Regions from separate parts of the Paenibacillus diazotrophicus genome, predicted to be linked through region 1. Evidence: riboswitches for the same ligand, from Rfam matches in the RefSeq annotation. Region 1 holds a riboswitch; each other region holds the start of a gene.
The links. Region 1 has a riboswitch for thiamine pyrophosphate ahead of thiC (phosphomethylpyrimidine synthase ThiC). Riboswitches for the same ligand answer to the same signal wherever they lie in the genome.
Positions count from the first base shown of each region.

Region 2: linked by a shared signal. The riboswitch ahead of ACAN54_RS17990 (ABC transporter substrate-binding protein) and the one ahead of thiC (phosphomethylpyrimidine synthase ThiC) in region 1 are both predicted to bind thiamine pyrophosphate.
Region 3: linked by a shared signal. The riboswitch ahead of ACAN54_RS29650 (thiamine phosphate synthase) and the one ahead of thiC (phosphomethylpyrimidine synthase ThiC) in region 1 are both predicted to bind thiamine pyrophosphate.
Region 4: linked by a shared signal. The riboswitch ahead of ACAN54_RS04635 (ABC transporter ATP-binding protein) and the one ahead of thiC (phosphomethylpyrimidine synthase ThiC) in region 1 are both predicted to bind thiamine pyrophosphate.

Region 1 is NZ_JBGJZN010000011.1:20,776-28,578, forward strand. It holds gene hisIE (bifunctional phosphoribosyl-AMP cyclohydrolase/phosphoribosyl-ATP diphosphatase HisIE) at 1-581, shown strand, start outside; gene hisJ (histidinol-phosphatase HisJ) at 597-1,424, shown strand; gene ACAN54_RS27720 (ribose-phosphate diphosphokinase) at 1,448-2,398, shown strand; gene ACAN54_RS27725 (tetratricopeptide repeat protein) at 2,610-4,343, shown strand; gene trxB (thioredoxin-disulfide reductase) at 4,363-5,316, shown strand; TPP riboswitch at 5,386-5,492, shown strand; gene thiC (phosphomethylpyrimidine synthase ThiC) at 5,608-7,302, shown strand; gene ACAN54_RS27740 (DUF1858 domain-containing protein) at 7,531-7,758, shown strand; gene ACAN54_RS27745 (DUF438 domain-containing protein) at 7,801-7,803, shown strand, end outside.
Region 2 is NZ_JBGJZN010000004.1:246,993-254,795, reverse strand. It holds gene ACAN54_RS18000 (ATP-binding protein) at 1-1,566, opposite strand, end outside; gene ACAN54_RS17995 (cobalamin-dependent protein) at 1,603-2,664, opposite strand; TPP riboswitch at 2,839-2,951, shown strand; gene ACAN54_RS17990 (ABC transporter substrate-binding protein) at 3,074-4,150, shown strand; gene ACAN54_RS17985 (thiamine-binding protein) at 4,205-4,498, shown strand; gene ACAN54_RS17980 (ABC transporter permease) at 4,495-5,256, shown strand; gene ACAN54_RS17975 (ABC transporter ATP-binding protein) at 5,343-6,137, shown strand; gene ACAN54_RS17970 (response regulator transcription factor) at 6,321-6,923, opposite strand; gene ACAN54_RS17965 (sensor histidine kinase) at 6,920-7,803, opposite strand, start outside.
Region 3 is NZ_JBGJZN010000017.1:4,815-12,617, forward strand. It holds gene yfbR (5'-deoxynucleotidase) at 1-401, shown strand, start outside; gene thiH (2-iminoacetate synthase ThiH) at 486-1,598, opposite strand; gene ACAN54_RS29640 (thiazole synthase) at 1,629-2,393, opposite strand; gene thiS (sulfur carrier protein ThiS) at 2,455-2,658, opposite strand; gene ACAN54_RS29650 (thiamine phosphate synthase) at 2,718-3,320, opposite strand; TPP riboswitch at 3,443-3,544, opposite strand; gene ACAN54_RS29655 (SDR family oxidoreductase) at 3,711-4,580, opposite strand; gene ACAN54_RS29660 (NUDIX hydrolase) at 4,816-5,241, shown strand; gene ACAN54_RS29665 (S-layer homology domain-containing protein) at 5,413-6,051, opposite strand; gene ACAN54_RS29670 (hypothetical protein) at 6,246-6,671, opposite strand; gene icd (NADP-dependent isocitrate dehydrogenase) at 6,811-7,803, opposite strand, start outside.
Region 4 is NZ_JBGJZN010000001.1:1,028,183-1,035,985, reverse strand. It holds gene thiM (hydroxyethylthiazole kinase) at 1-743, opposite strand, end outside; gene ACAN54_RS04645 (ABC transporter substrate-binding protein) at 793-1,836, opposite strand; gene ACAN54_RS04640 (ABC transporter permease) at 1,842-2,591, opposite strand; gene ACAN54_RS04635 (ABC transporter ATP-binding protein) at 2,605-3,363, opposite strand; TPP riboswitch at 3,517-3,619, opposite strand; gene ACAN54_RS04630 (TetR/AcrR family transcriptional regulator) at 3,691-4,347, opposite strand; gene ACAN54_RS04625 (DHA2 family efflux MFS transporter permease subunit) at 4,540-6,060, shown strand; gene ACAN54_RS04620 (amino acid ABC transporter substrate-binding protein) at 6,352-7,203, shown strand; gene ACAN54_RS04615 (amino acid ABC transporter permease) at 7,262-7,803, shown strand, end outside.

The DNA of each region.
Region 1 (7,803 bases):
TTGCCTATATGAATAAAGAATCACTTCAGCTGTCGCTGGAGAGCGGACAGACTTGGTTCTGGAGCCGTTCACGCAGCGAGCTGTGGCATAAAGGCGGGACCTCCGGTAATACCCAGGCGATTACCTCCATCCATTATGACTGCGACAGCGACACGCTGCTGGTGAAGGTTGTACCGGAGGGACCAGCTTGCCATACAGGCGAAACCTCCTGTTTCTTCCGCGAGCTTCCACTGAGCCATCCGTCAGCAGCAGCTACGGATCGGCAAGCGCTGAGCGACAGTGTGCGTTTTGCAGTTCTTGGCGAACTGGAACGGGTAATTGCCGAGCGGGAAGCTGAACGGCCGGAAGGTGCGTATACAACCTACCTGTTCGATAAAGGGGTTGATAAAATCCTGAAAAAGGTGGGCGAAGAGGCCTCAGAAACGATTATCGCCGCCAAAAATAAAGACAATGCCGAGCTGCGGCTTGAAGTCAGTGATTTGATCTACCATCTGCTGGTGCTGCTGCAGGAGCGCAAGCTTCCGCTGGATGAGATTATGGAGGAACTGAGCGCCCGCCATGAACGGCCGCGCCGCGATTAGGAGGGAGCCTTCAGCATGCGTATTGATTACCATACCCACCATGAACGCTGCGGACATGCGGTTGGAACCCTTGAACAATATGTACAGCGGGGGATTGAACTCGGGCTGGAGCATCTCGGTTTGTCCGATCACCTGCCGCTTATTCATGTGGACCCGGAGAACTACTATCCAGAGATGGCGATGCCGCTATCCGAGCTGCCCCGCTACGTGGATGAATGCCTGAGCCTGAAAGAGCGTTACCGTGGACGGATTGAGCTGCGTGTAGGACTGGAAGCCGATTATATCGAAGGTTATGAGGAGCAGATCCGTGAGCTTTTGGCACCGTATCCCTGGGACTATTTGATCGGTTCAGTACATTTTCTCGGCGAATGGGACATTACGGATTTTCGCCAGACTCACGGCTGGGAAGGCCGGGATGTGATGGAGGTCTACCGCCGTTATTATGATGCTGTAAGGAAGTCGGCGTTATCGGGATTATATGATATTATAGGACATATGGATGTTATCAAACGGTTTGGATACGGTCCGCAGACACCGGAGGGGCAGGCCGAGGTGAGGGCGATGGAGCTGGAGACGCTTAGGGCGATAGCAGGCAGCGGCATGGCGATGGAGCTTAATGCTTCGGGGCTTACCAAGCCCTGCGCAGAGATGTTTCCCGCTGAGCATGTGCTGCAGCAGGCACTCGAGCTGGACATCCCGCTTACCTTAGGCTCTGACGCCCACGACCCATTGAAGCTGGGAGACGGTTTGCCGGAAGCCCGCAGCTTGCTGTGGCGCACGGGTTTCCGCGAATTGGCTGTGTTTGAGAATCGTGTTCGTACATTGGTTCCGTTTGAACTATAAATTTTGATCCCCAGGAGGGTACTATGCATCATCATCAATTACGTATTTTTTCCGGTTCGTCGAATCCGAAGCTGGCCGCTGATATTGCGGAGCGTCTGGGCGCACCGCTGGGCCAGATTAAGCTGACCCGCTTCAAGAGCGGCGAAATTTATGTGCATTATGAAGAGAGCATCCGGAACTGTGACGTATTTTTGGTGCAATCCCTCGCTCATCCTATTAATGAGCTGTTCGTAGAGCTGCTTGTCATGATCGATGCAGCTAAGCGGGCATCAGCAAGAACGGTTAATATTATTGTACCTTACTACGGTTACGCCAGACAGGAGCGCAAGTCTGCGCCGCGCGAGCCGATATCAGCCAAGATGGTGGCGGATGTGCTTACAACCGCAGGGGCAACGCGCGTAATCACCATTGACCTGCATGCGGCGGCTATTCAGGGGTTTTTCAACATTCCGGTAGATCACTTGACAGCCCTTGATCTGATCAGCGGATATCTGAAGGTTAAAGGCTTGTCCGACCTGGTTGTTGTGTCTCCAGATGCAGGACGTGCCTCCATGGCAGAGAAGCTGGCCAGCCGTCTGGATTCACCATTTGCTATCATGATCAAGAAGCGCCCGGCTCACAACGAATCCGTGATTACGCATGTGATTGGAGATGTAGAAGGACGGACGCCTATCATTATTGAAGATCTGATCGATACGGGGACCACGATTGTAAATGTGGTGGAAGGCCTGAAGGAGCGGGGGGCGAAGAACAGTATCGTGTGTGCCACCCATGGACTCTTTTCAGGAGATGCTCTAAGCCGTATGGTTCATCCCAATATAGAAGAAATTGTCGTTACCGATTCCATTGCGTTGCCGGATGATCATTCCAGCCGGTTCACTGTACTTTCAGTAGCACCTATGCTGGCTGAAGCTACACGCATTATTATTGAAGGCGGTTCAATTGATAAGCTGTTCAGAGACGCGGGGATTTAATTCCTGCGTTTTTTTGTTTGAGGCTTTTTCCTCCTGGTGAGCTCCTTCCAATCTTGAGAATCCCCCTGTCACATGTGTTATACTGTGTGAAGACAGTCGGGACCAAAAATGGAAACGACGGCACTGAGGTGGGAGCCCGGGCAGGCGTTTGCTGCCGCTCTCCTATTTTTGTGTGGATAAGGAAGCTTACAAAGGGAGGTGCCTTGCTTCCATGATTGATAGAACTTCAGAGAATAATGCGGTGAATGCTAACGTAATTCCCGTCACTCTGGATGCCAATTTTTTCTTTGAAAGAGCCGTACGGTCATTGGACCGCTTTCAATATGATAAGGCATTGAAGAATTTTAGCAAAGCTGTTGAATATGAGCCGGAAAACCCGGTGAATCATTGTAATATGGCGGGTATATTATCGGAGATGGGGAAGTACGAGGCGTCTAATGAAATCTTGACTCATGTTCTGGAGGAAATTGACCCCTCTATGACAGAATGCCACTTCTATATGGCTAATAACTATGCGAATATGGAAAGCTTTGAAGAGGCGGAACGCAGTCTGGTCACCTATCTTCAGGAGGATGCAAGCGGTGAGTTCCTGGCCGAGTCCGAAGAGCTGATGGAACTGCTGCAGTATGAGCTGAACCGTCCCGCTCCGCTAGTCCGGATCCGCAGTCGGGAGGGTGTGGTGGAGCATGACAGAGCCCGGAGTCTTTTGGAGGAAGGGAAATTTCCGCAAGCGGTCAAGCTGCTTGAAGAGATTGTCCAGAACATCCCGGACTTCCTGGCGGCACATAACAATCTGGCTCTTGCCTATTTTTATATGGGCCGCTTCGCCAAAGCCAAGGAATGCCTTGGCGAAGTGCTGAAGCAGGACCCGGGTAACCTGCATGCACTCTGCAATATGGCTATATTTCTGCAATATGCCGGCGATCAGGACCAACTTGCAGGCTTGGTGCGTATGCTTGAAGCGACTGTGCCTTTTCATCAGGAGCATGTATTCAAAATGGCAACTACGATGGGCATATTGGGCAAGCACAAAACAGCATACGGACATTTTCGCCGTCTGCTGAAGGATGAAGAGGTCGGCGGTGATGCCGGTTTATACCATTATTGCGCGGCCGCGGCCAGCAACAGCGGGCTCCATAATGAGGCTATACGCTGCTGGCAAATGGCCGCCAGACTGGACCCGGAATCAGCAGTTCCGAAATTTTTCCTGTCCCAGATGCAGCTGGCACAAGCAGAGGGCCGGCAACTGTCTCAGATAAGCTATAATTATCAGCTGCCCTTTCAGGAACAGTTGAAGCAGTGGAAGAACAATACGGACAGCTTCACTGAGGAACTGCAGAATAATCCGTTGCTGCGTGCATCATTCTTCTGGGCGCTGCGTTATGGTGATGCCAATACGAAGCTTCAGGTGACCGAAGCGCTCCACTGGATTGAAGATGATGAAATGTCTGAAGTATTGAAGACAGTATCGGAGCAAGAACCGCTTCAGGAGGCTGCGCTTCTCAGTCTGCAGCGTCTGATCGGCGGCAGTTCGGAGGAAGGCGGAATCCAGAGGGCTGTGCAGGACTCTGTTGTGTCAGGCCATAAAGGACCGCCAGAGTGGAAAGAGGACTGGCAACGGATTTTGGATCATATGGCTGCTGTGCAGGACCGCAGATTTGATACTGCGCAGAAGAAGGATGCCGAGCTCCTCTGGAAGCATTTCATAGCCCGCCTCTACCCGGATGTTCCTTTGTTCCGGCATGCGGAGGGCTGGTGTGCAGCTCTGGAGTATTTAACCGCCAAACTGCATGGTCATCCGGTTACCTACCGTGAGGCTGCCCAGCGCTACGGCGTTTCCGTCTCGACGGTAAGCCGGTATGCCCGGCGTATTGATCAAGCATGCGGGTTAACGCAGGATGGGGCGGCAGCAGACGTTTTGCCGCCATTTACGGAAAATATCTGACCCTAAGGAGGACTTGCTAATGTACAAAACAATTGTAATCGGAACAGGTCCGGCAGGATTGACTGCTGCGATTTATCTGGCACGTGCCAACCTCAGCCCCCTTGTTATTGAAGGATTGCAGCCAGGAGGACAATTGACTACGACGACAGAGGTAGAGAACTTTCCAGGTTTTCCAGAAGGTATTTTAGGTCCGGATCTGATGGATAACATGCGTAAGCAGGCTGAACGCTTTGGGGCTCAATTTAAGAACGGCTGGGTGGATGCTGTGGATTTCTCGCAGCGCCCCTTCAAAGTAACCGTAGATGGACTGGGTGTGCTGGAAGCAGAGTCGGTGATTATATCAACCGGTGCTTCCGCAAGGTACCTCGGCATACCGGGAGAGCAGGAGAATGTCGGACGCGGGGTTAGTACCTGTGCAACCTGCGATGGATTCTTCTTCCGCGGCAAAAAGATTGTTGTGGTCGGCGGCGGCGACTCCGCGATGGAGGAAGCCAGCTTTCTCACTCGATTCGCTTCCAGCGTAACCCTGGTCCACCGCCGTCCGGAGCTGCGCGCCTCGAAGATTATGCAGGACAGGGCGCGTGAGAACAGCAAGGTGGCCTGGGCACTGAACCGCACGCCGCTTGAAGTTACCGTCGGGGATACCGGGGTGAAGGGACTAACGGTCCGCAATAATGATACGGGTCTTGAGGAGCTCGTGGAAGCAGATGGCGTATTTGTTGCTATCGGCCACACACCGAATACGGCATTCCTCGGCGGTCAGATTACTACAGATGCCAACGGCTACATCGTGGTGAATCCAGGAACAACAGAAACTAACATTCCAGGCGTATTCGCTTGTGGGGATGTTCAGGATACGCGTTACCGGCAGGCGATTTCGGCTGCAGGAACCGGCTGTATGGCCGCTATGGATGCTGAGAAGTATCTGGAAGGCACTATGGTGCATGATTGGAGCGAAACGCTGGATAAGTAACGGAGCGGACTAAGCGAATTTTTGGTTGACAATAAATACCTGCTAGCGTAGATTGTATTTAATTAGATAGATACCCACTAGGGGAGCCTGAATGGGCTGAGACGGGGAAATTGAATTCCCGGACCCTTGAACCTGATCTGGATCATACCAGCGTAGGAAAGTGGAGCCGGACCTTTTTTGAGCACAGCCTTATTGGCTGTTCGTGAATAAAGCCGCTCCAGGTGGAGCGGCTTTTTGCTGCGTGCTGATCTTATCTAAAATGGCTCACAGAGCGTTGAGGAGGAGATAAGAATGTCAGATTCATCAAAAAAGGAACAAGTCGATCTTTCGGGATTCCCCGCAAGCCGTAAGGTGTATGTAGAGGGCTCGCGCCCGGATATTCAGGTTCCGATGCGTGAGATCCGTCTCAGCCGTACCGAAGGGGTTGCGGGGGAAGAGGATAATGAGCCGCTGCGTGTCTATGATACTAGTGGGATTTACACGGATGCTGCTGCACAGACCGATGTACGTAAGGGCCTGCCGGCGCACCGCTTAAGCTGGATTGTGGAACGTGGGGATTCAGAGGAATACGCCGGGAGAGCCGTTCAACCTGGAGATTACGGATTGGCTGCAGACGGAACGTCGGCGGAAGGGTTCACCGGCTTGCGGCGGAATCCCTTAAGAGCACGTAAGGGCTGTAATGTCACCCAGCTCCACTATGCACGGCTGGGGATGATTACACCGGAAATGGAGTATATCGCGATTCGGGAGAATACACGGCCTGAATTTGTAAGGGATGAGGTCGCTGCCGGCCGCGCGATTATCCCGGCCAATATCAACCATCCCGAGAGTGAACCAATGATCATAGGCCGTAACTTCCTGGTTAAGATCAACGCGAACATCGGGAATTCCGCTGTCTCTTCTTCCATTGAAGAGGAAGTGGAGAAGATGAGATGGGCTACCCGCTGGGGTGCGGATACGATTATGGATCTATCTACCGGTGCGAAAATTCATGCCACCCGCGAATGGATTATCCGCAATTCACCGGTACCGATCGGCACCGTACCCATTTATCAGGCACTGGAGAAAGTAAAAGGAATCGCCGAGGATCTGACCTGGGAGTTGTACCGGGACACGCTGATCGAACAGGCGGAGCAGGGTGTGGATTACTTCACCATTCATGCCGGGGTGCTGAAGCGTTATATTCCGCTTACTGCCGGAAGAACGACCGGAATTGTCTCACGTGGCGGCTCTATTATGGCGGCCTGGTGCCTTGCACATCAACAAGAGAACTTTTTATATACACATTTTGAAGAGATTTGCGAGATTATGAAGACTTATGATGTGGCCTTCTCCCTGGGGGACGGACTGCGTCCGGGCTCCATTGCCGATGCCAATGACGAGGCACAGTTCGCTGAACTGGAGACGCTTGGAGAGTTGACAGCCATCGCCTGGAAACACGATGTTCAGGTAATGGTCGAAGGTCCGGGACATGTGCCAATGCACAAGATCAAGGAGAATATGGATAAGCAGCTGGAGCTCTGCCAAGAAGCCCCTTTTTATACACTGGGTCCTTTAACCACGGATATTGCACCAGGTTATGACCATATTACTTCTGCGATTGGTGCGGCGATGATCGGCTGGTTCGGGACAGCGATGCTGTGCTACGTCACGCCTAAGGAACACCTGGGATTGCCTAACAAAAATGATGTACGCGAAGGAGTCGTTACCTACAAAATCGCCGCACATGCTGCAGATCTGGCCAAAGGCCATCCAGGTGCGCAGGATCGGGACAATGCCCTGTCGAAGGCGCGGTTCGAGTTCCGCTGGCGTGACCAGTTCCACCTTTCGCTGGACCCGGAGCGGGCGCTGGAGTACCATGATGAGACTCTTCCAGCCGAGGGTGCCAAAACAGCGCACTTCTGTTCCATGTGCGGGCCCAAATTCTGCAGTATGCGTATTTCGCATGATATCCGTAATTCGTCCAGGCTAAGCAAAATGCTATAACCCAAGCCGGACCACATAAGGCTGTTCCCGCGCTGCGAGGCGTAAGGGGACAGCTTTTTTTCTGAAGATAAGAGGTTATCCGCTTCACGTTATGAATTATCTTTGTCCTTCTACAACTACTTTAAAATTTAGTGACTGCAATCACTCTTCGGCCCTGTGCCCTATGCTAAGCTGTTGTTGAGAAAGGTTATCAATTGGTAGAATGCCAAGCTGCAGGAGGAGAGTGCAATGAGCAAACACCTTAACATGGATGAGTCCATATTCGAGCTGGTCAGCCGTTATCCGGAAGCCATAGACATTATGGTTGAGCTGGGTTTCCGCGATATAACTAAGCCTGGCATGCTGCAGACGGCGGGCCGGTTCATGACCTTGTCGAAAGGAATCACAATGAAGAAAATGGATCGCGAAACCGTCCGGCTGGCATTTCAGAGCCATGGCTTCGAGATTATTGAATAGAGTGCTGAGATTAACAGATGGAATGGAGAAGGAGAGAGAACGATG
Region 2 (7,803 bases), on a different contig from region 1:
ATGGGCGAAGTACTGCGCTCCCAGTCCAAGGCTGCCGGATTTCAGGCTATGGGCTACCGAAGCCATCTCCGGCAGGTCACCGGCCTCCGCCGCTGCCTGCAGGGCAGCCAGCCGCAGCGGGGTATCTTCCTTGAACATATCGACAAGCGTGCGAAACAGCTGCGGCTCTTCCTCCCCGTCCATTTCCCGGATGCCGGACACTGTATCCCGATTCAATACCGGAATATAGGGCTTGGGCCCGAACCATCTGTCCAGAAGCTGCTTCAGCTTATCCAGATTCAGCGGCTTCACGGCCCAGTCATCCAGCCCCGCATGGAAAAACGCTTCCCGGCTCTCTTCTGATCCATCCCCGGTCACACCAATAATGGGAATTCTCATCCTTGTTCCCGTGGATTCCAGCTGGCGGATTCTCCGGACCGCCTCGCCGCCATTCATGCCCGGCAGCCTGCTGTCCATGAGGATAAGCCCGAAGTCTCTCTTCTGCCATGCTTCTATAGCCTGATTCCCATTATTGGCCAGTTCCACATTGGTAATGCCCAATTTTTTCAGCTGCAGCAGCAGGAGTGTGCTGTTCAGTCCATTGTCTTCAGCAACCAGCACCGGCATTGTACTGAAGCGGGCCTCCGGCAGGAGAACCTCAGCGGCATTCAGGTTGTCCTGCAGCCGGGCGGTCTTGCCCAGCGCTATCTCAAACCGGAAGGTTGATCCTTGGCCAGGCGCACTATCTACCGTGATCGCACCTCCCATCAGCTCCACCATCGACTTGCAGATCGACAACCCCAACCCCGTTCCCTCCACTGCCATCTCCGACTCTTGGCTGACTTGCGAATACGGCCGGAACAGCCCGGCTTGAGCCTTCAGCGGGATGCCAATGCCCTCGTCCCTGACTTCGAAGCACAGCCGCTGATGCTTGCCATCCTCTTCAGCCAGCCCTACACGTACCTCCACCACTCCGTCCTGTGTGAACTTAATGCTATTCCCCAGCAAATTAATGAGCACCTGAAGAATCTTGGACGAGTCTCCATTCAGTGTACTCTCAACACTGCTTGCAACCTGCCATTTCAGAGTGTTTCCGCGCTTCACTGCAGCAGGAGAGAGGAGACTTGCCGCATGTTCAAGCAGATTGCGTATGCTCAGCGGAGCCTTTTGCAGCTCCATTTTGCTGGCTTCAATCTTGGAGATATCCAGCAGATTATTGATCATCTGGAGCAGGTATTGTGCCGATTCCCGGATGACCTCCAGATGAATCCGCTGCTCATCCGTCGGGCTCTCAGCCTCCAGAAGCTCAGTCATCCCCACAATTCCGTTCATCGGCGTACGAATCTCGTGGCTTACTGTAGCGAGAAACAGGCTTTTTGCCCGGTTGGCCCGTTCCGCCTCTTCCTTCATGGCCTTAAGGCTGGCACTATTCTTGGTGAGCAACCGGTGCATCGTAATTAATTCATTGTTCATCGCAGAAAATTCAGCCAGGGCTTGTTCTTCTCTTTGCTGTCCCTGGATCACCTGGTTAGAGAGCTTCTCAATCGTCTCTCTCAGTTTCCGGATCTCTTGCTCATGGTCGGTCATTTCCTTCTCCCGCCTTCTATGTCAATTCTCCCGGAGTCACGCATCAGGAATAAGACGCCCCGCTATTTCCAGCGCCCCCTTGGCATCAGGGGCATAGCCGTCAGCACCGACTTTTTGCCATAACTCTCTGTCTATATTAAAGGGCATTCCGCCAACCATAATCTTGATGGGATTCAGTTCCGCATGTGTACGGATGGAAGCTATCAGACGCTGAACCTCCGATACATGAAAAGTCATGGTGATGGAGATGGCCAGCAGGTCGGCAGGCTGTTCCTTCAGATACCGGATCAGGCCTTCTGCAGGCATGTTGGAGCCCAGATAAAAGGTGTTCCAGCCCTCCATTTCGAAGAAATCCGCCAGCATCCGCAGTCCGATCTCATGCAGCTCCTGGCCGACTCCGACCGCAACCAGAGTCTTCTTCCCTTCCTGCGCCTGAATCCAACGCGGATAAAGCTGGGAAATGATACTCTGGGTACAGGCTGTACAGTAGTGCTCCTGAGCGACAGTAATGTGACCCAGCTGCCATAGACGGCCAATCTCATACTGGCTGCTCTGAAAAATATGCAGATATAGATCACGGATAGGCACGCCCTCATCATGGAGCCCCAGCACAAATTCTGAAGCCTTACGGCGTTCGCCGTCCAGCAGCAGCTTCAGGTACCTTTCGGCCTCCCGGAAATAGGGTTTCTCCGGTTGAAGAAAGGGCGGCAGGTTCTGCTCTTCTAGCGCATGGTGGATTCCTATATCAAGATAGCTCAGAATCAGCTCTTTTTCCGGCGTCTCTACCTGTGAAGCTACAGCTTCCTTCATCAGTCCCAGATTGATCTGCAGATCCTCAGCCGTAATTTTGTACTGTGCGAGCAGCACCTTAAGCCAGATAATATAATTAATGAATAAAAGCGGACTGTCCAGCGCCACACTTTGCGCCAGATACCGTAAATGATAGAGTGAATCCTGCTTGGTTCTTGCCATTCCGGAAGGGCCGAACCTGTGCTGCAGCTCGGGCTGCCGCTCATACTGACGTATAGTGACCTCCTCCGCCAACTGTTCCGCTAGCACCTTCAGCCGTTCTCCGGCATTTTGCTGATCAGTGTGCATAAGAGTCACTCCTTTATTAGAACAGAATTGTAAAGTATCAATTTTAATATATACAATTTGGAAAGTCCACTGTCTGGTGAGGTTTGGCAGTCCGCCAGAATCTGGGGCTGGTACTGGACAACCCCGAAGGGGACCGCTATAATACAGCGTAAGAACACAGCAACACCCATAACTTCATAGTACCAGGGGGGCTGGAATTGGCTGGCTGAGAGTGTATCCCGTTAAAGATACTGACCCTTATACCTGATCTGGATAATGCCAGCGTAGGAATCATCACCCGCATTCAGCCACTTCGGCTAAGCGGCCACCTAACGCAATTGCTGGCGTCCCGATCTTCGGGGCGCTTTTTTTGGTATGGACATCATCAGAATTAAGAAGACTGGGTAGCTGGAAGGAGAGAAGAATAGCAATGGGAGTCAAAAAAGCACTAATGCTCTGCATCAGCTGCATATTGGTTATCATCATGGCCGGGTGCGGCAGCAATACAACCAACTCCGGCGGAAATAGCACTGCACCCTCTGGAGACAGCAACGCCGCACCGGAAGCAACCGCAACCGCTGCAGAAACGGACGCGCCAAAGGAACTGACCAAGATCAAGGTCGCCCTGGACTGGACGCCGAATACTAACCATACCGGCCTCTATGCTGCCAAGGAGCTGGGTTATTACAAGGAGGAAGGCCTGGATGTAGAAATTGTACAGCCGGGTGCAGCGGGAGCCGACACGATGGTTACCTCGGGCGAAGCTGCTTTTGGCATCAGTGCCCAGGAGGCGTTCACCTTGGCCCGCCTGCAGGATGTGCCGCTCGTCTCGATCGCCGCTATCATCCAGCATAACACCTCGGGGTTTGCCGCTCCGAAGGACCGCAATATCAAGACACCAAAGGATTTCGAAGGCAAAACTTACGGCGGCTGGGGCTCTCCGGCTGAGGAAGCTGCCATGAAGGCGATCATGGACCCTGAAGGCGGCGATGTCAAAAAAGTGAAGCTGGTCAATATCGGAGAAGCCGATTTCTTCACCGCCGTAAAACGTGACATCGATTTTGCCTGGATATTCTATGCCTGGACCGGTATTGAAGCTGAACTGCGCGGTGAGCCGCTGGATATGCTGTATTTGAAGGATTACGCGCCTCAGCTGGATTATTACACCCCGGTGCTGACGACCAGCGAGAAGGAAATTGCTGAGCATCCGGAGCTGGTGAAGGCTTTCCTTGCTGCTACCTCCAAAGGCTATCAATATGCGATCGACAAGCCGGAAGAAGCTGCCGCCATCCTCTCCAAAGCTGTGCCGGATCTGGACCCTAAGCTCGTCCTGGCCAGCCAGAAGTGGCTTAGCCCGAAATATACGGACGACGCCTCCAGATGGGGAGAGCAGAAAGCCGAGGTCTGGCAGAAATACGCCGACTGGATGTACGGCCTGAAGCTGCTGGACAAGCCGCTGGATGCTGCTTCGGCGTTCACGAATGATTATCTGCCGGAGAGCAAGTAATATATATTAACCTTGCAAAGTTCACGATACAAAACCCGAAAGGATCTGATTGAGATGGCAAACACCCTGCTTAGTATTCAAGTCATTCCGAAAACTCCGAATAACGAGGATTCCATTCCTTATGTGGATAAGGCTATAGAGGTCATTCAGCAATCGGGCGTCAAGCACCAGGTGAATCCGCTGGAAACGACAATGGAGGGCGAACTCAGCGAATTGCTTGAAGTGGTGCGCCAAATGCATGAAGCGCTGATCGCATCGGGCAGCCCCAGCGTCATCTCGCAAATCAAGATTGCTCATAACCCCAGCGGAATCAGCATGGACAAGCTGACGGAAAAGTACCGGCCGTGAGATCGTACTGGAACCAAATCTGGCCGCCCCTTGTGGCGGTCATCTTTTTTCTGGGCGTATGGCAATTGGCGGTTTCCGTACTTCACGTCCCTTCCTGGATGCTGCCAAGCCCCGGCGATATCGCGCGCGAATCCCGGGGAAATGCTTCAGGCATTTGGGCACATACGGCCGCTACGCTGCGGCTGACCTTGATCGGCTTCCCGATCGGCACAGGCGTTGGCCTCATTGTCGCTCTGCTGCTGCATTTGGTGCCCTGGCTAAGAAGAGCACTGTACCCGCTGCTGATTCTCAGCCAGAACGTGCCCTCCATCGCTCTGGGGCCGCTGCTGATTATCTGGTTCGGGTTCGGACTACTGCCCAAAATCGTACTTATCACTCTCGTCTGCTTCTTCCCGGTTGCCGTCGCCGCCATGGGCGGGCTGGCCCAAAGCGACCGGATCATGATGAACTATATGAAAATGGCCGGGGCCAGCAAGTGGCAAATCTTCTCGAAGCTGGAGCTTCCCGGTTCTCTGCCAGCTCTGTTCTCTGGTCTTAAAATCTCCGCAACCTACGCAGTAATGGGCGCTGTAGTCGCCGAGTGGATCGGCGCAGACAAGGGCATCGGCTACTACATGCTGCTTCAGAAGGCCTCCTACCGCACAGACCGGATGTTCGTCGCCATTGTAATTATTGTTCTTCTTAGTCTGGTGCTGTTTGCGCTGATCGCACTTCTCGAGAAATGGCTGGTACGCTGGAAGCCGCGCAAGACCTCCTGATACTTACACTTCCCGGAAAGGGGATGAATGATTTGACAGCAGGGCATCCAAACTTGAACACCCGGGAACAGGTTCCCTTCGGGCACATGTCCGAAGCTCCAGCCCTCCCTCCTGCGCTGGACGTAAGAGGCGTATCCAAGTCCTACTTCCACCGCGGCCGGGAGACCCGCGTACTCGACAATGTATCACTAACCGTTGAGCCGCAGGAATTCGTCTCCATTGTCGGCCCTTCAGGCTGTGGTAAAAGCACCCTGTTCCATATCATCGGCGGCCTGGAGCTGCCGGGTGCCGGAACGGTAAGCATGAGCGGCAAGAACGTCACCGGTCAACGCGGTGAGATCAGCTACATGCCCCAGCAGCCTGCGTTATTCCCGTGGCGGACCATTGAGGACAACGTCCTGCTCGCCGGTGAACTGAAAGGCGAACCGAAGGCCGAAGCGCGGACGGTTGCCCGCCACTGGCTGGGTAAGGTCGGCCTGGGCGGGTTTGAACGTGCCTACCCACATATGCTATCAGGCGGTATGCAGCAACGGGCGGCCTTCCTGCGGGCGCTGCTCGCACCGCAAGAGCTGATGCTCCTAGATGAGCCGTTCAGCGCGCTGGATGCGCTCACCCGCGAGCAGATGCAGCGCTGGCTGCTGGAGCTATGGGAGGAGAACCGCCGTTCCGTCCTATTTATTACCCATAATATCGAGGAAGCACTCCTTCTCTCCAGCCGCATCTACGTATTTTCCGGACGTCCCGGTTCCGTTCTGCATACCATCGATGTCCCCTTCCCGCGTCCGCGGCGCGGAGAAATCACCGATTCTCCCGAATTTCTGCAGCTCAGACGCGAGCTGTCGGAGTGGATGCGCGAGGAGCAGGCCAGGTCTGCCCGGTAAAGAAGCGTTCCGGCCCGCATTCCATCGCAGCATACCCGTCGTTTTCCACCGCAGCGTATCGGATCTGCTTGCGGTCAACCCTCTTGAAATGCAGTAGCTGTCTTTACACAACTGCAGCAAATAAGCCCGGGCCTCTATGACAAGGGACCGGGCCTATTCGTATGTGTACCGTTAAAATTCCTGCTAAATCCAGCCTTTCTCTTCTGCCAACCGCACGGCTTCGATCCGGCTCTTCACTTCCAGCTTGTTCAGAATTTCCGATATGTAATTGCGGACGGTCCCATAGGAAAGGTGAAGCGTAGCGGCAATTCCCCCCGCACTCTGGCCGGCACCTGCCAGCTTCAGGATCTCCTGTTCCCGGGAAGACAGCGGGTTCTCCTCCCGCAGGCTGCCGAAGACCAGCTCGGGAGACACCTCCCGGTGGCCGCCCATCACGCGGCGGATCGCATCCGCCAGCTTATCCACCGGCTCGTCCTTCAGCAGATAACCTTGAATCCCGGCCTTTACACCCCGCTCAAAATACCCCGGACGGGCAAAGGTGGTCAGGATAATGATTTTGGTGGCAGAGCCCTTAGCTTTCAGAGTTTCTGCTACCTCCAGCCCGCTTTTATATGGCATCTCTATATCCATCAGGCATACATCCGGCTGAAGCCGTTCGATTACTGCAAGCGCCTCTGCTCCGTCTCCGGCTTCCCCAACCACTTCAATATCGTCCTCCAGATCCAGCAGCGAAGCCATGGCTCCGCGCAGCAGACGCTGATCCTCAGCAATCACGATCCGTATCATGCGGTCACTCCATCCTTTCTCTCCTTGACTACTCTCGGGACGACTGCCGTTAAGACAGCCCCCCGCTCTGCTCCTGAGCGAAGCGTAAGCGATCCATCAATCAGCGACAGCCGTTCGGCCATCCCTTTGATCCCGTTACCTTCGCTCCGCCCACGGCCTGTGTGATCCTCGCTGTGCAGACCGACTCCATTATCCTCAATGGTAATCTGGACATCTCCCTCTGTCATGCTAATGGCAATGCGGCACCAGTCCGCTTCACTGTGCTTCACGATATTGGTCACCGCTTCCTTGATGCAGAGACTCAGAATATTCTGCGTCAGGTCGGACACACCCTCCAGCACAGTATCTCCCTCGATCTCGAGGGTAATCTCCGCAGTGCGCAGCATCTCTCCCACTTCAGCCAGCTCTTCGGCTACGGATATGGCACGCATCTCTGACACCAGCTCACGAACCTGCCGCAGCGCCGCGCGTGAAATCCGCTGGATCTCTCTCGCTTCAGCCTGGGTACGACCGGTATCCTTGGCCGCAAGCTTTTCCACCAGTTGACTCTTAAGGGTGATCAGGGACAGCGTATGCCCCAGCGTATCGTGCAGATCCCGGGCAATCCGCATCCGTTCCTCACGTTTGACCAGCTCCTTGATGACCTCATTGGCCTGATCCAGCTCTTTTTCGAGCATTCTCTTGCGGTACAGCGAGCGAATGCCAAATGGAGTGACCAGCATAATAATCATAAAAGGGTACAGGAACAGCAGATCCCCCACAGCCATCCTCCAGGTAGCCATAATTAACGGGATAATCACCATGGCAGCAAAAGCGGTATAAGCGACTTTAAAATGCTTTTTATCTGTATACCAGCCGATGAAATTTGACGTGAAGAAGC
Region 3 (7,803 bases), on a different contig from region 1:
TCAAGCACAACAATCCGCGGCTGCTGTCCAGCTTTCGCGACATGGAGCGGGTAGCCGCCGAGCGGCTGAAGGGAATGATTCCGCCGGAGCTTAGCTCTGTCTATGCCCCCCTTCTGCAGCCGCAAGACAGTCCCTCCGGCTCCGAGGATGCCCATTTGCTCCGCTATGTCAAAGCCGCAGACCATCTCGACGCTTATCTGAAATGCGTCTGGGAGGTCTCTGCAGGCAATCGTGAATTCGCAGCCGCCAAAGAACAGACGGCGGCCAAGCTGCGCGGTCTCGAAATGCCGGAGATGGAATATTTTCTGATCCATATGGCTCCCGGCTTCGAGATGTCTCTGGATGAATTGTCAGCCGGAACCGATAGCGGGCAGCCTACGGATGATACGGACAACAAATGAAGAACGAGTGCGCTGGGTATCAGGGTTACAGGGTCCTAACTCTAACAGCAATACCCGGGCTGTTACGGACTCGTAATGGGTCCGTTACACCGGCACCTTCAGCAGGTCCCAATCTTTGAAGACAGGCTGCAGACCGCTCTCCAGAAGCATGTCTGTTATCTCTTGCACAGTCCGTTCATCCGAGATTTCGAATTGCGGGGTTCCGCCATCCTGGGTGTGTCCTCCAACTTCAGTGGAGACACCTGCCGACATTTTGGTAATCCCCAGGTGGATCAGATGATCCCGCAGGGAAGCTGGCTCCCGGGTGGACAAGGTGATGCCGGATCGAGGCAGAAACAGCCGGTACGCCAAAATTATCTGAACCAGCGCACGGTCGGTAACGTCACTGTCCGGGTTGAATTCGCCCAAATACGGACGAAAGCGCGGGGCAGATAAGCCGATTTCGCATTCCGGATACTTGTCCTGCAGATAGCGTGCGTGCATTGCAGTCATGAAAGCCTCCTGCCGCCAGTCATACATACCCAGAAGAGCGCCAATGTTGACGGAGCGGAAACCGGCCTGACACCCCCGTTCGGGGGCATCCAGGCGATTGCGGTAGACTCTTTTTGGACCTTTCACATGCAGCTTGCGGTAGGTTTCCTGGTGGTAGACCTCCTGATACAGAGTCAACCCGTCTACTCCCGCTTCCCTAAGCTCCCGATATTCCTCGGTAGACAACGGATTTACCTCAATACTGACGGATGAGAAATATTCCAGAAGAATCTCCACGCATTCCTTCACATATGTGGCCGAACTTTCCCTGCGCGATTCTCCCGTCAGAATCAGGAGATGACGCAGACCTGTGGAGGAGATCGCTTTTGCCTCTTGTCTAACCTCATCAGGAGTCAATCTTTTTCTTGGAAAATCATAAATCGAGCTGAAGCTGCAATACGTACAGTGGTTCACACAGAAATCAGCCAGATACATCGGTGTGAACATCTGCATCACATGTCCAAAATGCGCACGGGTCAACTGCTGCGCTCGCTCAGCCATCTCCTCCAGACAAGCTTCTGCAGCCGGAGACAGCAGGGCCTGCAGGTCTTTTTCATCCAGACGATCTTTGCGAAGTACCCGTTTCACATCCTCTACCCGGTACTCCTGCCATAAGCTCTCGTAAGGCAATTGTTCCAGACGAGTCAGCACTTCATAAAAACTCATGTTACTCCCCCATTTCGCTTGGCCTGTGAGTTATTTCAGAAATCCGGTTAAAGGTGAAGACGCGACAGCCGTCTCTTCCACCGGACCGAGTCCAGCCAAATAGGCTTTACGGCCTGCAGCTACCGCCTCACGGAAGGCCTCTGCCATCAGCAGCGGATTACGGGCGGTGGCGATTGCCGTGTTGAGAAGCACAGCGGACGCACCCAGTTCCATCGCCTCAGCCGCTTCGGACGGGCGGCCAATGCCGGCGTCAACGATCACCGGAAGATCCACCTCTGAGATGAGAATACGCAGCAGCTCTTTGGTGCGCAGTCCCCGGTTAGAACCGATCGGTGAACCCAGCGGCATAATGGCAGCGGCTCCAGCCGCTTTCATCCGCAGCGCAGCGGAGAGGTCAGGGCTCATATAGGGCAGCACTACGAAACCTTCGGCAGCCAGTATCTCCGTAGCCCGGATGGTCTCCAGGTTATCCGGAAGCAAATATTTCTGATCACTGATCACCTCGATCTTGACCCAATTGCCGAGGCCTGCAGCTCTGGCCAGTCTGGCGATCCGCACAGCTTCCTCAGCGGTGCGTGCACCCGAAGTATTTGGAAGCAGGGTCATATGGGAAGGAATATGGCTGATAATATTGTCCTGGCTCTCCGGGTCTACACGGCGCAGGGCAACCGTGATCACCTGTGAGCCCGAAGATGACACCACCTCGGGAATCAGCGTATTGCGGCTGTATTTGCCGGTGCCGATGAACAGTCGGCTCGATAACTTAATGCCACCAATCACTAAAGGATCTAACATGAACTCGCCTCCTGGATTCTTCTGAACTTAAGAATTAGATAATAGAAAGTCGGTAACGCCTTCAGCCGCCGCCTACAAAATGCACCAGCTCCAGCCGGTCGCCGTCACATAACACCACTTCCTCATAATGATCCTTGCTGACAATCTCCCCGTTCCGTTCCACGATCACAAGCCGGTAGCTCCATTCGGGCCGGCTTAACAGATCGGCAACGGTCCGGCAGTCTTCAGCAACCTCTCCGGGTTTGCCGTTGATGATCAGATTCATGCCCTCTCACCTCCTTCGCGTGTCACGTTCATGACTCTACAAGCCTCCAAACCTCAGATCTACACCGCCTGTAACGCCAGACGGTAAGCATGGGCAGCGGCCACAGGGTCCTCCGCTCCACAAATACCGGACATGACCGCAATGCCAGCTGCACCATGCCTGATTACTTGATCAGCATTACCCTTATCAATCCCGCCGATGGCAATCAGCGGAATGCTGCTGCTGCGCACAACCTCCTCCAGGAGTGGCAAACCGCGCCCCTGCTGACCCGGCTTGCAGCCAGTAGGGAAGACATGCCCGTACAGGCAGTAGTCTGACCCCTGCCTGCCCGCCTCCGCGGCTTCCGCCGCCGAGTGTACCGACCTCCCCAGCCGGAGGCCGGGGGCAGCCGTGCGGGCCGCTGCGGGTGGCAAGCTGTGCCAGGCCAGCTGGACAGCACCTGCACCGACGGCCAGCGCAATATCCAGCCGGTCATTGATGACCAGTCTGGATGCGGGGATTCCAGCACGCAGAAGCTGCTCAGCCATACCCAGCAGTTCCACAGCAGAGCGGTGCTTTTCCCGCAGGTGAATATAGTCCACGTACGGATATACAGCTGCTGCAAGGCTGGCAAACCGCCCGGGGTCCAACTTACCATCCGATATCAAATGAATTTCAGCCACTTTGCACCTCCGGCTTCACTTTTTGGCAACTGAACGGTAACGCAAAAAAACCGCCCCCGGGATAGGAGGCAGTCATAAATTTCCGCAGGAATACGGGTGTAAAAGATACAACTTCGCTGCAGTTCATTCATTCTCCGCTTTCCTACGCTGGTGTTAACCAGATCAGGTTCAAAGGGTCCGAACCACACGTTCGTCTCAGCCTTACGGCACCCCTAGGGACAATTGCAATATTCAGTTGCTGACGTGGTTCATATTAACATAATATTCCTCAGAAAAGCTATCCCTTTTACAGGAAAGCTTAATCTTGCCCGGTACAATAAAAAGAGCAGACCGCATAGGCCTGCTCTTACAACTATATTTTCCAGCACACGCTTGACCGCTTAGTAGCTTCTAACCGTTGACAATTTCTCCGCCGTTGACATGCATGACCTGACCGCTGACATAGGATGAATCATCCGAAGCCAGATAGACATAGGCCGGCGCCAGCTCTTCCGGTTGCCCCGGACGCTGCATAGGCTGAGTGCCACCGAACTCACTGACCTTTTTAGCATCAAAAGTAGATGGAATCAGCGGTGTCCAGATCGGTCCCGGGGCTACAGCATTAACGCGAATGCCCTTTTCCGCCAGATTCATCGACAGCGAGCGGGTAAAGCTGAGAATCGCGCCTTTCGTGGACGAATAGTCCAGCAGCTGCGGGCTGCCGCGATAAGCGGTAATCGATGTCGTATTGATGATCGTGGAGCCTTTTTTCAAGTGCGGCATGGCTGCTTTGGTCAAATAGAACATGGAGAAAATATTCGTACGGAACGTCCGCTCCAGCTGCTCGGAAGTAATATCCTCAATCTTGTCCTGCGGATGCTGCTCGGCCGCATTGTTGATCAGGATGTCCAGCTTGCCCAGTCCCTCTACCGCCTTGTTGATCAGATCCTGGCAGAACGCTTCTACGCCGATGTCACCGGCAATCAGAATACACTTCCGGCCCTCCTGCTCCACTTGGCGTTTGGTCTCTTCGGCATCGGAATGCTCATTCAGATAAGAAATGACCACATCCGCACCTTCCTTGGCAAAATGAACGGCAACCGCCCGTCCTATTCCGCTGTCGCCCCCCGTAATGAGTGCCGCCTTGCCCAGCAGTTTACCTGCCGCCTTGTAGCTGGACGTTTCAAATTCCGGGCGCGGATTCATCTCACTCTCAATACCGGGCTGCCGGTCCTGCACCTGTGGAGGCAAAGTTTTGGAAGACTGTTTATTTTCTGGCATGATCCATTCTCCTTTCGCTGTGTACCTTTTGTTAGAGTAACCACATCGTATTAAGATGGCTTATGCGTCACTAATTATACAATCACTTCACGCTATGTTACTTACCACACTTCCAGGCTGTCCAAACATAAAATACAGTCGTTATTGGCGTGAAGGGCCGATATACTTTAGAGAAGTATGAATCCGGCATGACGCGGAAAGACCCATCTTTAAGACGAGGAGGCGCATATGTTAGATGACCAGAAATGCACGAAGCATCATCGTTGCGGTCAAAGGAGTCATTCTGCATCAAGGCAGAATCCTGCTCGTACAGCGGGCAGCCGCAGATTCGGTAGGAGCAGGCAGCTGGGAATGTCCCGGCGGCAAAATTGAATTCGGGGAGGGCCTGGAGGCTGCGCTGGAGCGGGAGATTGAGGAGGAAACCGGACTTACGGTCACTGTAGAGAACCTTCTATATGCCACATCCTTTCTGACGGATCCTGGCAGGCAACTCGTCATCATCACCTACTGGTGCCGAACCGATGGGAATTCCGTGGTACTCTCCGAAGAGCACTCAGATTCTAAATGGTGTACCCGTCACGAGCTACAGAGCCTGCTCCCACCCGGCATACAAGCGGAATTTGAAAAAAGCAATGTGTTTGCGTCAAAGGAACTGCTGTGAGGATCATCCGTAACATAAGAAGACTGCTATCCATTAGGAGAGCAGTCTTCTTATCTATGCCTGGCCACCTCAAGTGCTGCTTCAGCTGAACTACAGTCAGGGATGGATATGTTCCACAATATAAAATTGGGAGGCCTCAACATTGAGCTGCGGCTCAGTACATTCTAACTTCTAACGATATATATCTCCCAACCCGCCGATCTTAAAATTAAAGATTTCCATCAATGCAATCGATTCTGCTCTTGTCATGGACCGCTCCGGACCAAAACTGCCATCGGGGTAGCCTTTCATTGCTCCGATATTTACCATTGACGTAACTTTAGGTCTGCTCCAGCTGGCAATTCTGCTGTAATCGCTGAACGTGGACAGCACCTCCTCGGGTGCTCCATCCTCCAAAAATAACAGCCTGCTCATAATAACGGCCACTTCCTGGCGTGTAATTAGGTCGTTCGGACGAATCTTGCCTTTATATCCTTGAATGTAACCCACTGTCATGGCTTTGGCGAATTCGCTGTATGCCCAATTGTTATTCGGCAAATCACTGAATTCCGTCTGTTTACTGGCCGTGAAGCCCCACATCCGGTTGGCTAACGTAATAAATTCGGCTCTTGTAATCTCCTGATCCGGCTTGACCGATCCGTCTTCAAAGCCTTTCAGCCAACCATGCTGAATCCAGCTTTCGATCTGTTTCTGGGCCCAGTGTCCCTCATAATCCGTTCTGCTTCCTTCAGCAGCAACCGGGACGGTATCCAGCAAACAACTAGCCAGGCTCACGCTCAGGCATACAATCATGCTCCGTCTGAATTTCACTACTACACCTCTTCCCAATGTGTAGATATACTGCTATTCACTCCTAAATATTACCATATTCTAGGATTGAGCGACAAGTGAACATAGCACTGCCTTGGCAGAAGGTTTCTTTCCTTACGAAATTTGTCTTCCGGTACTTCAACAAAAATAACCCTGACAGCCGCAGCCGCCAGAGCTATTTCACTTCAATAGGCTTAGATAATGTGTCTGTACACCATAAAAAACACCATTACGATCAGCACAACCATCAGTAGCAGACTCATCGTGCGCAGCTTCGCGGTATGGCCAGAGACATCACGGTTCTCGCGCATGCCGGCAGCGGCCAAACGCAAGGGCTTACTCATAATGCCGCCCAAGGCAAACATCGCCAGCAGCAGTACTACGACAACAATCATCCAGGCTACGGTGTAATCCCCCTGTGAGATCATGTATCCGCCTGTCAACAGCTGAATCACCAGGCCATATTGGGCAAACCGGTTAAGTCCGCCGATCGCACTTAGCGTTCCTTCTTTGGCTGTATTAGACAGTTTAGCTGTACCGCTCAGAATGAACGGCAGCACCAGATAGAAGCCGAGCGCCAATGTCCCGATCATATGTAGGAAAAAGAAAATCCGATCCATATTTGACCTCCTCACTTTTCGCTATGATATAAGTTACATACTTATTATACCCAACCTCACCGTCGATGAAAAGAAAGCCCCCATTTCCTTTCAAGAAATGAGGGCATGTGCTTTAGAAGTTAGCTTAGTTAGCAGTAGACTACAGGTGCTTGATGATTTCGTCAGCAAATGCCGAGCATTTCAGCTCTGTGGCGCCTTCCATCTGACGGGCAAAGTCATAGGTCACAGTCTTGTTGTTGATGGCCGTGGTCATGCCTTTGTAGATCAGATCCGCCGCTTCCTGCCAGCCCAGGTGTTCAAGCAGCATAACACCGGACAGAATAACTGAACCCGGATTTACTACGTCCTTATCCGCATACTTCGGTGCAGTACCATGAGTAGCTTCAAAAATGGCGTGACCCGTAATATAGTTGATGTTCGCTCCCGGTGCGATACCAATGCCGCCAATTTGTGCAGCCAGTGCGTCGGAGAGGTAATCGCCGTTCAGGTTGAGCGTAGCAATCACATCGAAATCCGTTGGACGGGTCAATACCTGCTGCAGGGCAATATCCGCAATCGCATCCTTGATGATGATTTTGCCTGCGGCTTCTGCTTCCTTCTGAGCTGCATTAGCCGCAGCCTCGCCGCTCTTTTCCTTAATGGCATCATATTGATTCCAGGTGAAGACATGATCGCCGAATTCCTGTTCAGCCACTTCATAACCCCAGTTCTTAAATGCGCCTTCAGTGAACTTCATAATATTGCCCTTGTGTACCAGTGTCACACTCTTGCGGCCATGTTTGATTGCATATTCAATAGCGGAGCGAACCAGGCGTTTGGAGCCTTCCGAGGATACCGGCTTAATTCCGATTCCGGATGTTTCCGGGAACCGGATTTTGTTCACTCCCAGCTCGTTTTGCAGGAATTCTATAACCTTCTTCACTTCCGCAGAGCCTTCCTGATACTCAATTCCGGCGTATATATCCTCCGTATTCTCACGGAAAATCACCATGTCCACCAGCTCAGGATGCTTCACAGGTGAAGGCACTCCATCGAAATAGCGCACCGGACGCAGACAGACATACAGATCCAATTCCTGTCTCAGCGCTACATTCAGGGAGCGGATCCCTCCTCCGATTGGAGTAGTCAGAGG
Region 4 (7,803 bases), on a different contig from region 1:
AGAGCCAATTGATTCAGGAACTCGATCTGGAAGCTGCCAATTCCCTGCTGGCGCGTCCGGTCCGCTGCGATTTCGGCAGCAACTCCATAGAAGGACAGGGCTTCTACCGCTGCTTCCAGCCAAGCTCCGCCACTTGCTGCCAGGAATGCACCAACGACTGCACTGAGCAGGCAGCCGGTGCCGGTAACCTTGGTCAAAACAGGATGTCCGTTACTGACTACATAGGTGGTAACGCCATTCGTGATGACATCCTCTTTACCGGTGATAATCACCACACATTTAAGCTTCAGCGCAGCTTTTACAGCAAGTGCTGCCACATCACCATCTCCGCTTCCGGCATCCACCCCTTTAATGCTCCAACTCTCGCCTACAACATGGGCCACTTCAGCGACATTGCCGCGCAGTGCGGTAATCTGCATATGGTTGACCAGCTTATGGGTAACACTGGTACGGTAAGCGGTAGCCCCGGCACCCACAGGGTCTAGCACGACCGGCACGTTATGCAGATTAGCCGCCTTACCGGCAAGCAGCATCGAATCAATGGCATAATCATTAAGGGTGCCGATATTCAGCACCACAGCTCCCGACATAGCGGCAATATCTGCGACTTCTTCATGTGCATCCGCCATAAAAGGGGAAGCCCCCAGTGCAAGCAGCCCGTTCGCGCTAAAGTTCGCGACCACAATATTCGTAATGTTGTGCACTAGCGGATTGCTGTCCCGCACCTTGGATAAAAAAGACATGATGATTCCTCCTAAAATATATTTGAGTGATCCTTCCTTAAATTCCCCATCACAAGTTAATAAAAGCTTCTCCGGTCTTCACCTTACCATTTAGTAGACCGTTATCACTCAGCCAGTTCTGTACCTTTTCCCACGATGCAGGGTCCTGATAGCCAAACGGCTCATTCCCGGCGTCCATCAGGGGCAGCAACAGATTCAGGCTTTTGGACTCAATGCTTTTGTCGAGTGGAGCCGTAGCATCTTCGTGAGCCAGCAGAAGATCAAGCGCCTCTTGCGGGTGGTCTGCCACGAATTGTTGTCCTTTACGTGCTGCATGGATGAACTTCTGAATGTAACCTTCCGAATTCTGCAGACCCAGGTCACTAGCAACCAGGACTAGCTCATAGTAATCGGGTACACCGTAATCCTTTGGATCCAGTGAAATAACCGGATGGCCTTCCTGTTCCAGAATCAGCTCCTCGTGGTTAATGAATCCTCCTATAATTCCATCTACACGTCCGGTAGAAAGGGCAGGAATCAGGTCAAAGCCAACATCAGTTATGTTTACTGCGCCAGGATCCCCGCCATCGCTTTGGATCATTGTTTTCAGCATTGCTTCATAGAGAGGGATAGAGGAGTATCCGGCAGTTTTGCCTGCCAGGTCTTTAGGACTCTTGATCCCGCTGTCCGCAGGAACCATCAGATGATTAAGCGGATGCCGGACGATCGCAGCAACGGACTTCACCGGAATCTGCTCACCCCGTGCCATCAGCACCTGCGGCTGGTAGCTTAGGGCCAGGTCAACTTTGCCTGCGGCTACAAGCTTGAGAGCATCATTGCTGTCTGCGGGCATCTGAATATCCACAGTAAGACCTTCGTCGGCAAAATAGCCCTTCTGCTGGGCAGCGTACAGGAAGGAGTGGACAGCATTCGGATACCAGTCGAGCATAATCGTCAGCTTGTGGGGGGTCCCGCTATGATCTGCAGCTGCAGAACTGTCAGGTTCCTTAGTACTGCTATTTCCGCAGCCGGCTACCGCAACTCCCAGGCATAGAAGCAGCAATAATGGAAGCAAAGGAAGGGACCTTTTTCGAAAGGGTTGTTCAGTATGCATTAGTTTCATTGATGAATGCCTCTTTTCTGCACAATAATTTTTTCGAGCAGCACAATAAATAGAAATAGAACGATTCCGAGTGCGGATAAAAGAAATACAGCGGCGAACATTTCCGCACTCTGCAGATTCCCCGCCATCCGCCGGCTGAAATACCCGAGCCCCCGGCTTCCGCCCAGCCATTCCCCGATCGTCGCACCAATGACGCAGTAGACCATAGAGAGCTTAAGTCCGGAGAACAAAGAGGGCAGTGCAGGCGGAATCTGGATCTTACGCAGAATCTGCCAGCGGGTGGCACCTAGTGTGAGCAGCAGTTCTTTGTACACAGCACCACTTTTGCGCAGACCATCAAAGGTACCTATAACTACCGGGAAGAAGGCGGTAAGGAATACTACCGCTACCTTGCTCCACATGGTATAGCCAAACCACATAATAAAAATGGGCGACAGTGCAATCAGTGGAACGGTCTGACTGATCACCAGCAAGGGGTATAGTGCTTTTTCAAGTGGAGTGAACATGTGCATACCCGTCCCCAGCAGCATCCCGCAGGTGGCCGACAGAACAAAACCAAGCAGAACCTCCTCCAGAGTAGCGGGTAGATGCTGACCGAAGAGCAGCAGTCTCTGCTCCACAAGCGCGGCCCATATGGCTGTTGGTGCAGGGAGAATGAAAGCCGGAATCAGCTTCAACCGGGCAGCACTCTCCCAGCCGGTAAGTGTCACGAGGACTAGCACGGCAAAAGGAACATAATCACTCACAAGGGTTCTGATACTAGCGCGTCTCATGCAGCCTCCGCTCTAATTCCTCCCGCAAAGCAACAAATTGCGGTTCATAATTCATACGGTAGTGTCTGGGACGCGGCATTTCCACCCTGAATTCCTGTACACCGCCGCTAATTCCATTCATTAGATAGATCCGGTCACTGAGCAGCAGTGCCTCCTCCAGATCGTGGGTAATGAACAGAACGGTTTGTTGCAGACTGCCCCATAATTCCAGGAGCCAGCGGTGTAACTCGCGTTTGGTAATGGCATCCAAGGCTCCAAAAGGCTCATCCAGCAGCATCAGCTCATTTCCGGCAGCAAGGGTGCGCAGCATAGCTACACGCTGACGCATCCCGCCGGACAGCTCCTGCGGGTAGAGCCGCTCTTTACCTTTAAGTCCAAACCGGTCTAGCATCTCACGGATCTCCTTTATGGCTTCTGATTTGCTGCCTTTTCGCTTAAGCTCCCAGGGGAGCAGGCAGTTGTCCATCACGGTTCTCCAGGGCAGCAGCAGATCCTGCTGAGGCATATAAGCGACCTGGCCTAGTCTAGATGAAGGATCATTAGACGTCATTCCGTGAATTTTCAATTCACCTTCCGTATGCTGAAGCAATCCGGCAATGATCTTGAACAGGGTGCTTTTCCCGCAGCCGCTGGCACCGACTATGGAAATGAATTCGCCCCGCCTGACATTCATTGAGAGTTCGCTGAATACCGTAGACTGCGGTGAAGCAGAGTAGGAATAGGACAGGTTACGGATAGATATCATCTTGGTATGTATAAGCCTCCTTTCTTGTACACGCATTTGCAGCCGGATTTGTAACGATCTGAATGGGATGGAAACACAATAAAGACCCATCCGTCTCCAGAGGAGGCAAATGGGTCTGAAAGGTTCGGCAGTAGGCAAGGAGCAGTACCGCAGATCGTTTCTGTTCCACTTCCCTCCGCTGGTATGATCCAGATCAGGTTCCAAGGGTCCGAAGCTTAAAGCTTCGTCTCAGTCATAGACTCCCCTAGTGAAATAGCAGGTTAATATAATATTCGCAATTGCTAACTAATATAGCATATTCCAGAATGTTGTCAAAAGAAATAGTACTCAGCACCGCTGCAGCCCGGTTACGAAGAGGGTCAGAATTCCCTCGGTAATCTCTTTTTTGCCGGACCCGTGAAGCTTCTGTTGATAGAGGTAGAGATCAGGACTGAGGACTGCGATCAATGAAGTTGCAGCAAAATGGGGATCAATGGTTATCAGCTTGCCATCATCAGCGAGCCGCTGCAGCCGCTCGGCCATCACAGCATTCAGCCGCTGGAAAATCGGATGCTCAAACTGGGTAAGCTGTTTTTTGCCGGTAAACTCAGACTTGATCATCTGGAGCAGTTCGGCATGCTGGTCTATGAAATCCACGACCTGTTCGATACTCCTCCGCAGCCCCTCAATGGAGCTGTCTGATCCAGCCGGGACTTGAAGCTCGTGCTCCAGACTTGCAAGAAATTGTTCAGAATTGGTGGAGAGCAGGGCAGAGCAAATTTCACCTTTATCCGTAAATCTGCGGTAGAGCGACCCCTGACCCATTCCTGCCCGCTTGGCGATGCTGTACATGCTGACTGCTTCGAGACCATTATCTCTAAAAAGCTCTCGGGCGGCTTCAAGAATACGCTGTACATATGGATCCTGATAGTTCCGGGAGGATGATGGATTGGTTTGAACTGTTGGATTTGAGGACGGGCTGCTGGCGGGTTCTCTCGGGTTCATAGCAGACTCCTTTCAGAAATTCAGCATAAATTTACAGAAAACGTGAGAACTACATTGACAGAGCGGACAATTGTCCGTAGACTAAAAAATGCGATACCGGACAATTGTCCGTTTCAATATACATTATATAAATTATGCTGCGTTGCGGTCAATGAATTCCCCTTCGCAGTTCAATTCAGGAGGAGATAGAGAATGGAGCAATCGCTGAAATCGGATGCCGATTTTCGTCTGTCAAGCATTCTGGTTCCACTGCTGGCTATTATTGCCGGTGTATTCATGGTGGTGCTCGACAGTACTGCTATGAATGTAGCTTTGTCCACTCTGGTTAAGGATTTCAATACAGATTTAAATACTTTGCAATGGATTGTGACCGGCTACATGCTGGCTCAGGCCTCAGTAATCCCGTTATCCGGGTGGTTGTCTGACCGATTCGGTTCTAAGACTGTTTTTCTGACTGCGGTTATTGTATTCACTATCGGTTCTATCCTCTGTGCAACACCTAGCCGTGCAGAGTGGTTGATAGCGTTCCGGGTCCTGCAAGGTCTGGGAGGAGGATGTGTGCTCCCGGTCGGCATGGCCTATGTCTATAAGCTGGCTCCCAAGAGTAAGGTAGGCGTAGTCATGGGAATTATGGGCATTCCTGTACTGTTCGCTCCGGCAATCGGTCCGGTCCTATCCGGCTGGCTGGTGGAATATCATTCCTGGCGCTGGATCTTTCTGATTAATATTCCTATCGGAATCATCTGTCTTCTCATCGGTTCACGTAAGCTGCCGCAATCGGAACGCAGCCAGGTTCCGGGTATGGATAAGCTTGGGATGATTCTTGGGCCGCTTGCATTTGCTTCTCTTTCTTACGGGGTAAGCCAGGGAGCGGATAGCTGGACATCGGACAAAACACTGATCGGCCTATTACTGGGTACGGCAGCGTTAATTGCTTTTGTCATTGCTGAGCTCCGTTCGGATACACCTCTGCTGGAGCTGCGTATTCTGCGCTCGCTTGATTTCAGCACAGGTATATTTGTACAGTGGATCGCACAGTTCGGTTTGTATGGTGCGTTGTTCCTGCTCCCCCAGTTTCTGCAGCAGGCCCGCGGCTTCGGGGCATTCGATACCGGTCTTACCCTGCTGCCCCAGGCGATCGCTTCCGGCCTTATGATGCCCATTGCCGGGATTTTGTTCGACAAGATTGGAGTTCGCTGGCTGGTGGTCTGCGGACTTAGCCTTGTCTCGGGTGCTTTGTTCCAGTATTCTCATGTGGACCTCACCACGCAGAGCAGAGATTTGATTCTGCCGCTGATCATGTGCGGTGCAGGCATGGGTATGATGGTAATGCCTATGAATACACATCTGCTCAACAAGGCCCCAAGTCATTTGGTTAACCGGGTTACCTCTTTGACTAACTCCATGCAACAGGTAATCAACTCACTGGCTGTATCTACACTTGTAACGATCTTGACCTCAAGAGCGGCAGCACGGGGCGCCGAAATGCAAAAGGCTGCAGGTGCAGCCGGCAAGGACGCGGCCCAAGCTTCGCCCGATGCTTTGAAGCTGGCTACACAGACTGTTCTGGCCAAAGGGTTCGACGATACTTTTCACATTATGATCTTTGTTGCTCTCGGAGGTGCTGTATTGGGGTTGCTCCTACGGAGAGGGCGCAGAGGTGGGAAAGACGGTTCAAAGTCAAAAGTGCAACCAGAAATGATGCATGGTTAAATTCTGGAAGTACAGTCAGGATTAGATCTGACAATCTCCGTTCAGCATTCAGGTGCTGCGGAGATTTTTTTGTTTCTGATTCTTCTGGGGAGATTAATAAGTTTTGGGCAAGCTATCCCTATATGAGTGCCTTCAGAAAGTGAATTGTAGGGTTATAACGCTTACAATATAATTCCGATGTTTATTATCGGAAAAAGGTATTGACTCCACTGACTTGACGGTGTTACTATTCAACTTGCCGGTGAACAGCCGGTACATACAGAGAATGATACGAGAGGGGTTAATCTATTTATGAAAAAACTTAGTCTGACTATCCTATTGCTGCTTACAGTGGTGCTGGTGGCTGCTTGCGGCAATAATAACAATAATGCTGGAGGCAATAACACAGCAGCCGAGTCCTCGGCAGCACCCACTGAAGGAGCAGCTGCATCTGCGGAACAAAACAGCCTGGAGGCCATCAAAGCCAGCGGCAAGCTGCGTATTGGAACAGAGGGTACCTATGCGCCATTTACTTTCCATGATGCTTCCGGCAAACTAACTGGCTTTGACGTAGAGATCGCTGAAGAAGTTGCTAAGCGGCTGGGAGTGAAAGCGGAATTCTTCGAAACCCAGTGGGACGGAATTTTTGCCGGGATGGACGCCAAGCGCTTTGACGTTATTTTCAATGAAGTTTCCATTACCGACGAGCGCAAGGTGAAGTACGATTTCTCGGATCCTTATATTGTCTCCAAAGCCGTGTTGATCGTTGGTGAGAAGAATGAAGACATCAAAGCCTTCGCGGATCTGAAAGGCAAAAAAGCCGGCCAGTCCCTGACCAGTAACCTGTCCGATATCGCTCGTGAGAACGGAGCTGAAATCGTTCCAATTGAAGGCTTCAATCAGGCTATTGATCTGCTGACCTCAGGACGTATTGATGCAACCGTGAATGACGGACTATCCTATCTGGATCTGAAGAAGCAGAAGCCGGATGTGAAGATTAAGGTCGTTGACGAGATTGCAGAGGGTTCCCAGAGTGCTGCTGTTTTCCTGAAAGGCAATGATGAGCTCGTAGCCGCGGTGAGCGAAGCCCTGGCAGCTATGAAGAGTGACGGTACGTATCTGAAGATTTCCGAGAAATATTTTGGCGCTGACGTTTCCAAATAATAACGGATGGACGAGGGCGGCTCAGGCCGCCCGGAGTCTAGAGAAGGATGTCTGATCTATGGATGACCGCAAAATACAAATTTTCCTTGATTCGATGCTGCCCCTGCTCAAAGCCGGGGTGGCTTTTACCATTCCGCTGGCTGTTGTCTCTTTTATATTGGGACTGCTTCTTGCTGTGTTGACCGCACTTGTCCGTCTGTCACCATGGACTATACCGAAGCTGATCGCCCGTTTTTACGTATGGATCATTCGCGGCACACCGCTTCTGGTCCAGCTGTTTATTATTTTCTACGGTTTGCCGGTAGTTGGCATCATACTTGATCCTTTTATTGCAGCTACAATAGGATTCACGCTCAGTGTGGGCGCCTATTCCTCTGAGATTGTGCGGGCTGCAATTCTGTCGATACATAAAGGCCAATGGGAAGCCGCATTCTCAGTCGGAATGACGAGGGGACAGGCACTGCGGAGAGTCATCCTTCCTCAGGCGGCACAGGTATCGATTCCGCCATTGTCCAATTCCTTTATAAGTCTGGTTAAGGATACCTCGCTAGCCGCGACGATCACATATGTCGAAATTTTCAAAACAGCACAGCAGATCAC